2 linked regions of the Thiorhodovibrio winogradskyi genome follow. The protein of the gene in region 1 interacts with the protein of each later gene in a pairwise test. Links are inferred from orthologs where the notes say so. Each region holds a gene or a part of one and is shown on either strand. Other genes may lie near its edges.

The links.
Region 2: the proteins of odhB (region 1) and lpdA interact in binary tests that used the Escherichia coli proteins (3 or more experiments, as listed by UniProt). The link is inferred for Thiorhodovibrio winogradskyi from one-to-one orthologs.

Annotation. Positions count from the first base shown.
Region 1 is NZ_CP121472.1:3,049,095-3,052,413, forward strand. What follows is about bases 31-3,029. They hold odhB (2-oxoglutarate dehydrogenase complex dihydrolipoyllysine-residue succinyltransferase), read left to right. Parts: upstream 31-847; coding sequence 848-2,212; downstream 2,213-3,029. Other genes in these bases: Thiowin_RS13815 (2-oxoglutarate dehydrogenase E1 component), read left to right, coding at 31-851; Thiowin_RS13825 (hypothetical protein), read left to right, coding at 2,299-3,029. Also shown: more of Thiowin_RS13815, read left to right, coding at 1-30; more of Thiowin_RS13825, read left to right, coding at 3,030-3,319. UniProt on the Escherichia coli protein: E2 component of the 2-oxoglutarate dehydrogenase (OGDH) complex which catalyzes the second step in the conversion of 2-oxoglutarate to succinyl-CoA and CO(2).
Region 2 is NZ_CP121472.1:3,234,187-3,237,463, forward strand. The notes cover bases 76-3,032. They hold lpdA (dihydrolipoyl dehydrogenase), read left to right. Parts: upstream 76-796; coding sequence 797-2,269; downstream 2,270-3,032. Other genes in these bases: Thiowin_RS14610 (type I restriction endonuclease subunit R), read left to right, coding at 76-185; Thiowin_RS14615 (M48 family metallopeptidase), read left to right, coding at 136-606; Thiowin_RS25340 (hypothetical protein), read left to right, coding at 661-834; Thiowin_RS14625 (REP-associated tyrosine transposase), read right to left, coding at 2,319-3,032. In the rest of the region: more of Thiowin_RS14610, read left to right, coding at 1-75; more of Thiowin_RS14625, read right to left, coding at 3,033-3,065; Thiowin_RS14630 (hypothetical protein), read left to right, coding at 3,153-3,277. UniProt on the Escherichia coli protein: Lipoamide dehydrogenase is a component of the glycine cleavage system as well as of the alpha-ketoacid dehydrogenase complexes.

The sequences.
Region 1 (3,319 bases):
TCGAGTACGGATTCGCGACCGCCGAGCCCGATGCCCTGACACTCTGGGAGGCCCAGTTCGGCGACTTTGCCAATGGCGCCCAAGTGGTCATCGACCAATTCATTTGTTCCGCCGGCACCAAGTGGGGTCTGCACTGCGGCCTGACGATGCTGCTCCCGCACGGACTCGAGGGTCAGGGCGCCGAGCACTCCTCGGCGCGACTGGAACGCTACCTGCAGCTCTGCGCCGAACACAATATCCAGGTGTGCGTGCCAACCACGCCCGCGCAGATTTTTCACCTGCTGCGCCGACAGATGCTGCGCCCCTATCGCCGCCCGCTGATTGTCATGACGCCCAAGAGTTTGCTTCGCCACCGCCTCGCGGTCTCGGCGCTCGAGGAGCTCAGTCAAGGTCGCTTCCAGCCGCTCATCCCGGAATGCGACCCCTTGCCGCGCGACACCATCGAACGGGTGATTTTTTGCAGTGGCAAGCTGTATTTCGACCTGCTCGAGGAACGCCACACCCGGGCGCTTGAAACTGTCGCCATTGTTCGCGTCGAGCAGCTCTACCCCTTTCCCAAGGAGGACTTCGCGGCCACGCTGGCCGATTATGCCCATGTCGATGAATTTATCTGGTGCCAGGAGGAAGCGCAGAACCAAGGCGCCTGGGATCAGATCAAACACCGCTTTCAACCGCTCATCCGCGCCGGCAAAGAAGTCTATTATGTGGGCCGGCCCGCGTCGGCGGCGCCCGCCGTTGGCCATCGGTCAATCCATCTCGAACAGCAGCAGCGGTTGATCGACGAGGCACTCACGGGCCGTGTCAACCCCAGCATGAACCACAACATTGATCGGGTCATTCCACAACCATGACGACAGAGGTCCATGTCCCCACGCTTCCGGAGTCGGTCGCTGATGCCACGGTACTCGAGTGGCACAAGGCCGCGGGCGACAGAGTAAGCGCGAACGATATTCTGCTTGAGCTTGAAACCGACAAGGTGGTGCTGGAAGTGCCAGCGCCCTGCGACGGGTTACTGAGTGAAATTCTGGTCCAAGCCGGAGAAACCGTCAGCACCGACAGGCTGCTCGCGCGCATTGAGGAGACAACCACCGACAGGAGCGCGCCGGCGTCGCCCGCAAGCCAGCAGGCCGGAGCCGATGCGCCTGATACCGGAGAATCTGGAGCCGATTCACCGAGTTCCGCGGCACCTGGTGGAGCCCTCCCAGCTTCCCCAAGCGCGAACCAGCCTCCTGCTGGCGCCGCCGCCCCATCAACCGCCCCGGCAGCCCCAGCGCGGGAAGCGCTCATGGCGCCGGCCGCGCGGCGCCTAATCACCGAGCTCGGGCTCGATGCTGCTGAAATTCCAGGCAGCGGTCGCGACGGGCGTATTCATAAAGCCGACGTTCTGGCCTGGCTGGACCGCCGTGAGGCAGCCGAACCTGAAACAGACGCTGACCGCGCGGCCTTCAGCACCGAGTTAGCCGGACAGGATACAAGCAGCCACCAGGCGCGGCAGACTGCCTCGTCCGAGCAGCGACCGCAACAGCGCGTCCCAATGACCCGGCTGCGCGCGCGCATCGCCGAGCGGCTGCTCGAGGCACAGCGGCAAACAGCGACGCTGACCACCTTCAATCAGGTCGACATGAGCGCCGTGATGGCCCTGCGCCAGCGCTATCGCACTGACTTCGAGCAGCGCCACGAGGTGCGTCTGGGGATCATGGGTTTTTTCGTCAAGGCAGCGGTCGCGGCACTGCAGCAGTTTCCGATCATCAATGCCACCATCGACGGCGATGACATCCTCTACCATGGCTTCTACGACATTGGCATCGCCGTCAGCACCGAGCGCGGGCTGGTCGTACCCATCCTGCGCGACTGTGATCGCCTGAGTCTAGCCGGCATTGAAACTGGCATTGCCAGCTTTGGCGCCAAGGCCCGTGATGGCAGCCTAAGCTTCGAGGAACTCACCGGCGGAACCTTCTCCATCACCAACGGCGGGGTCTTTGGCTCCCTGTTGTCAACGCCCATCATCAACCCACCGCAGAGCGCCATCCTCGGGATGCACAAGATCGAGGAGCGCCCGGTCGCCATCAAGGGCCACGTCGAGATTCGCCCAATGATGTATCTCGCGCTATCCTACGATCATCGGCTGATTGATGGACGCGATGCGGTTCGCTTTTTGGTCGCCATCAAAAACGCCATCGAAGATCCGGCCCGGCTATTGCTGAATCTTTAGCTGACCGACGCCCAGCGCCGACATTCTCCCACGCCCAGGGTAACCCTTGCCCGCGAGCGGACTTCTGCAGAGGACCCAAGACGCCAATGAAGGTCATGATCCGAGTCGACCGCGTTGCCGCCATTCTTGCCGGCTGCGACTGCTATGGCGATCTCATTGCCGAGGTTGACCCGCGCGAGTTAAACCTCGACGAACGCAATGCCCTCGCGCTCGCCCCCGAACAACATGGCGTGACCGACCTCACGGCGCCTTTTCCCAGCCCCGGCACCTACCCGGCTCCGCCGGAGACCGCCACGCCAGATATCCGCGCCTGGCTGCGCTGGCGCATCAAGTGCGCCTATCTTCACGAGCAGGCTCGGGTCCAGCAGCAAGCCGAGTGGAAGGCGCAAGCTGACGCCTACATCGCTTACTGGATGCAACAACCCCCCGAGCGTTTTATCCGCAAGGACTGGCCAGCGATCTACTACAGTGCCGCCCTGCCGACTGGAGAGGCAAACAGTCCGACCCTGCCAGAACGAGACGCCACGGATGCGCTCGAGCGCATTGAGGCCGCACTGGCCGAGAAGCTCGACCAGGCACGCGAGCTTGCCGAGCAACGCAACCGCGATATGGAAAAACACAAGGCCCAGTCCGCCGCACGCCGGCAGGCATCCCAGCAGCGCCGCGCCAGGCAGCTTTCCGCTTGGGTCGAGAACCACATGGACGACAACGCCAAGGCCAGATTCAAACTCAATCTGCTCCCGGAAGATGAAATTCTCGACGCCATTCGCGCCGCCGCTTATCAACCGCTAGACAGCTTCGAGCGGTACCGGAAGATCCGCTTCGACGACATTACCCATGGCGATCAGTGCATCGACGGCCAGAGTCTTGACTGCGACACCGATGAGTCCAAGCATCTGAGCGCCGAGCAATTCGAGCGTTTCCGCGCGATCGAGGCGGCCGCGCCCGAGGGCGCCAAGCTCAAGGCCCTGATTCACAGCTGCGCCTGCGAAACCTGCAATGCCGGGACCATCCGTCGCAGCGTGCAGGTGGTGATTCCAGTCGGCGAGCTACTCTTTAGCCGCGAGTACGCGCTTGATGTGCCCAGCCAGCCGCCCAGCGAGCAGC
Region 2 (3,277 bases), 190 kb from region 1 along the record:
ACTATGGCGTTGGGAAGAACCTGACCGACGCCCTGGCGCTCTACGACGCGGAGGATCGCGAGGATCTGCACGCCGGCATCGGCCGGCCCCCAAGTCTTTCGCCGTCCCAAGCTGGTCGATGGGGAAGGATTTTATCTGCTCGGGCATCACTATCGGCTCAAGCGCATCGATCCGCCATCGCGTGATCAGCCGGAAGAACCGAGCGAACTCGTCCGGATCGAGGGTGATCGGCTGCTGCTGTCTTCCTCGTCAGCCACAACAGCCGAGCAGCACATCACGGCATTTTATCTGCGCGAGGCCACCCGCTACTTGAACCAGGTCCTGCCCAATTGGCAGGCTCGATTTGGCTATCGCGAGGAGATCCGCATTCGCGTCCGCGACCTGGGTTACCGCTGGGGCTCTTGCGGTAAGCATGGTATGTTGAACTTCCACTGGCGTGTGATTCAACTGCCGCCATCCGCCATCGACTACATTGTGGTGCATGAGCTGGCGCATCTGCTCGTGACCGATCATTCACCCGCCTTCTGGCGCGAGGTGGAGACCGTGCTGCCCGATTACCGGACGCGGCGAAATTGGCTGCGCGAGCATGGTTTCAAGAACGCATGACCGTGCAAGTCGTCGGCGTGTTTTCCCGCAAAACCCTCACTCTTGTTCGATGACATGCTCAGTCGCCAGCACTACAATGCCCGCTTTGCTTCAGCACTGTCCGATTGGCCGACAATCCGCGCGGCGCTTCCCGAGGCATGGTTTCAACAATCCGAGACAAAACAAACCCATCAGCCAACCAGTAGATACTATGACCGACACCGACACCGACACCGCCCCAACCCTTGACTCCGCAAAAGAACTCAGCGCCCAGGTCGCCGTCCTCGGTGGCGGTCCTGGCGGTTACACCGCGGCCTTCCGCGCCGCCGATCTTGGCCTGCGCGTGGTGCTCATCGAGCGCTATCCGACGCTTGGCGGCGTGTGCCTGAATGTCGGCTGCATCCCCTCGAAAGCGTTGCTGCACACCGCGATCATTATCGAGGAGACCAAACACTTAAGCGCCATGGGCGTGACCTTCACGCCACCAGAGATTGATCTCGACAAGATGCGCGCCGGCAAGAACAAAGTGGTTAAAAAGCTCACCACCGGCCTGGCCGGCATGGCCAAGCAGCGCGGCGTGCAGGTGATCCAGGGCACGGGCCGGTTCGAGGCGCCCAACCGTATCGGCGTTGACAGCCGTGAGGGGCATCTGGCGGTGCATTTTGATCACGCCATCATTGCCTGCGGCTCGCGCCCCATACGCATTCCCGGCTTTCCGCATGAAGACCCTCGGGTGATGGACTCGACCGACGCGCTGGAGCTGCCCGACATCCCCGAGCGTCTGCTGATTGTTGGCGGTGGCATCATCGGACTGGAGATGGCGAGTGTTTACAGCGCGCTCGGCAGCGCCATCGATGTGGTGGAGATGAAGCCGCAACTCATGCCGGGCACCGACCTCGACCTGGTGCGGGCGCTCGAAAAGGTCATTAAAAAGCGCTACAAGCGGATTTTGCTCGACACAAAAGTGTCCGAGATGAGCGCGAAAAGCTCAGGCATCCAGGTGCGTTTCGAGGGCAAGGACAACAGCCGCCCTGTTCAAGAAGCCGAGTATGACCGCGTCCTGGTCGCCATTGGCCGCCTGCCCAATGGCGCACAGATCGACGCCGAGCAGGCCGGAGTCAAGGTCGATCAGCATGGCTTCATTAAAGTCGATGCTCACATGCGCACCAATGTGCCCAACATCTTCGCCATCGGCGATGTGGTCGGCGGCCCCATGCTCGCCCACAAAGCCACCCACGAGGCCAAGGTCGCCGCCGAGGTCATCGCCGGCGAGCCGGCGCTGTTCGATCCGCTGACCATCCCCTCGGTCGCCTACACCGACCCCGAGGTCGCTTGGATGGGCCTGACCGAAACCGAGGCCAAGGAAAAGAACATCCCCTACGAGAAAGGCGTCTTCCCCTGGGCGGCGAGCGGGCGCGCGCTCGGCATCCACCGCGACGAGGGACTGACCAAGCTGCTGTTCGACCCCGAAACCAAGCGCATCCTGGGCGCGGGCATTGTCGGCCCCAACGCCGGAGAATTGATTGGCGAGACCGTCCTGGCGCTGGAAATGGGTTCGGACATGGAAGATATCGGACTCAGCATTCACCCACATCCAACGCTGAACGAAACCATCGGCCTGGCCGCCGAGATGGCGCATGGCTCCATTACCGATCTGCTGCCGCCCAAGCGTCGCTCGACTTGACGTCGCTCGACTTGACCATGCGCCAACACTGGAAGCATCGGGGCCTTGATCATAACTCGGGCCACTTGCCCGTTGAGCCGAGCTTTGTGGGAGCGGCTTTAGCCGCGATCACCCTGTCGCGGCTAAAGCCGCTCCCACGAATCAGTGGCCGGGCCAACTTGATGTCCTGGACGATGGCGTCCGACAGTTCGACGGCAAAGGGGGAATGCCAGAGGGCAGCCGTTACGCGAAAATCAACGCTGCCCGGGACGTTCCAGCGTCCCGTCCACCACGAATCGATGTCAATCAGTCCCGGCTGTCCGTGATAGCATCGCGCGCTGGAATAACGCCAATGCTCGGGTTGGTCAACATAGCCGCGCTTGACCGGATTGTAATGGATATAGTCCAGCTTTTGGCGCATCACCGACTCGCTGATCACCATTTCGGCGTGTGACCCCTCCTGCCAGAATTGGTATTCCCGGTCGCGTTTGTGCGCTCGCTTGGCGAGGCGCAGTCGGGCGAGAAGAGGTGCGGCTCGACGAGCCTCCAATAACTCGATTAGCCGGGCAGCCGTAAACGACTTGAAGTTGCTGACGCATTTATCGAGGCGCGGCGCTTGAGCCACGAAATGCAAATGGTTTTCAAGGACCACATAGCCGTACAGGCGCAAGCCATCATGGGCGCGCTGATGCGACCAACTGTCGAGCAGAATTTGAACTGCATCGGGGCGGGTGAACACCGGAAGCCATTCCACGACGGTGCAGGTCAGAAAATGGGGCTTGTCGGGTTCCAGGATCACATAGCGGCTTCTGCCCATGCGTTCTCCGTTAATGGTCGGGACGCTGGAGCGTCCAGGGCAGCATCATGGTAAACAGGCGACTGGCTAGATGTGATCATAAGGTAGGTGAGCCCCACCTTGGTGTCGTCCCGCTCCGCGCTTTTCCTCGCCGCGCTGGCGCTCGCGAGCCAGCTCATGGGCGATGTCGATGTCCTCGATGCCCTTGTACTGGGTCAAGACCCGGAGCGCGG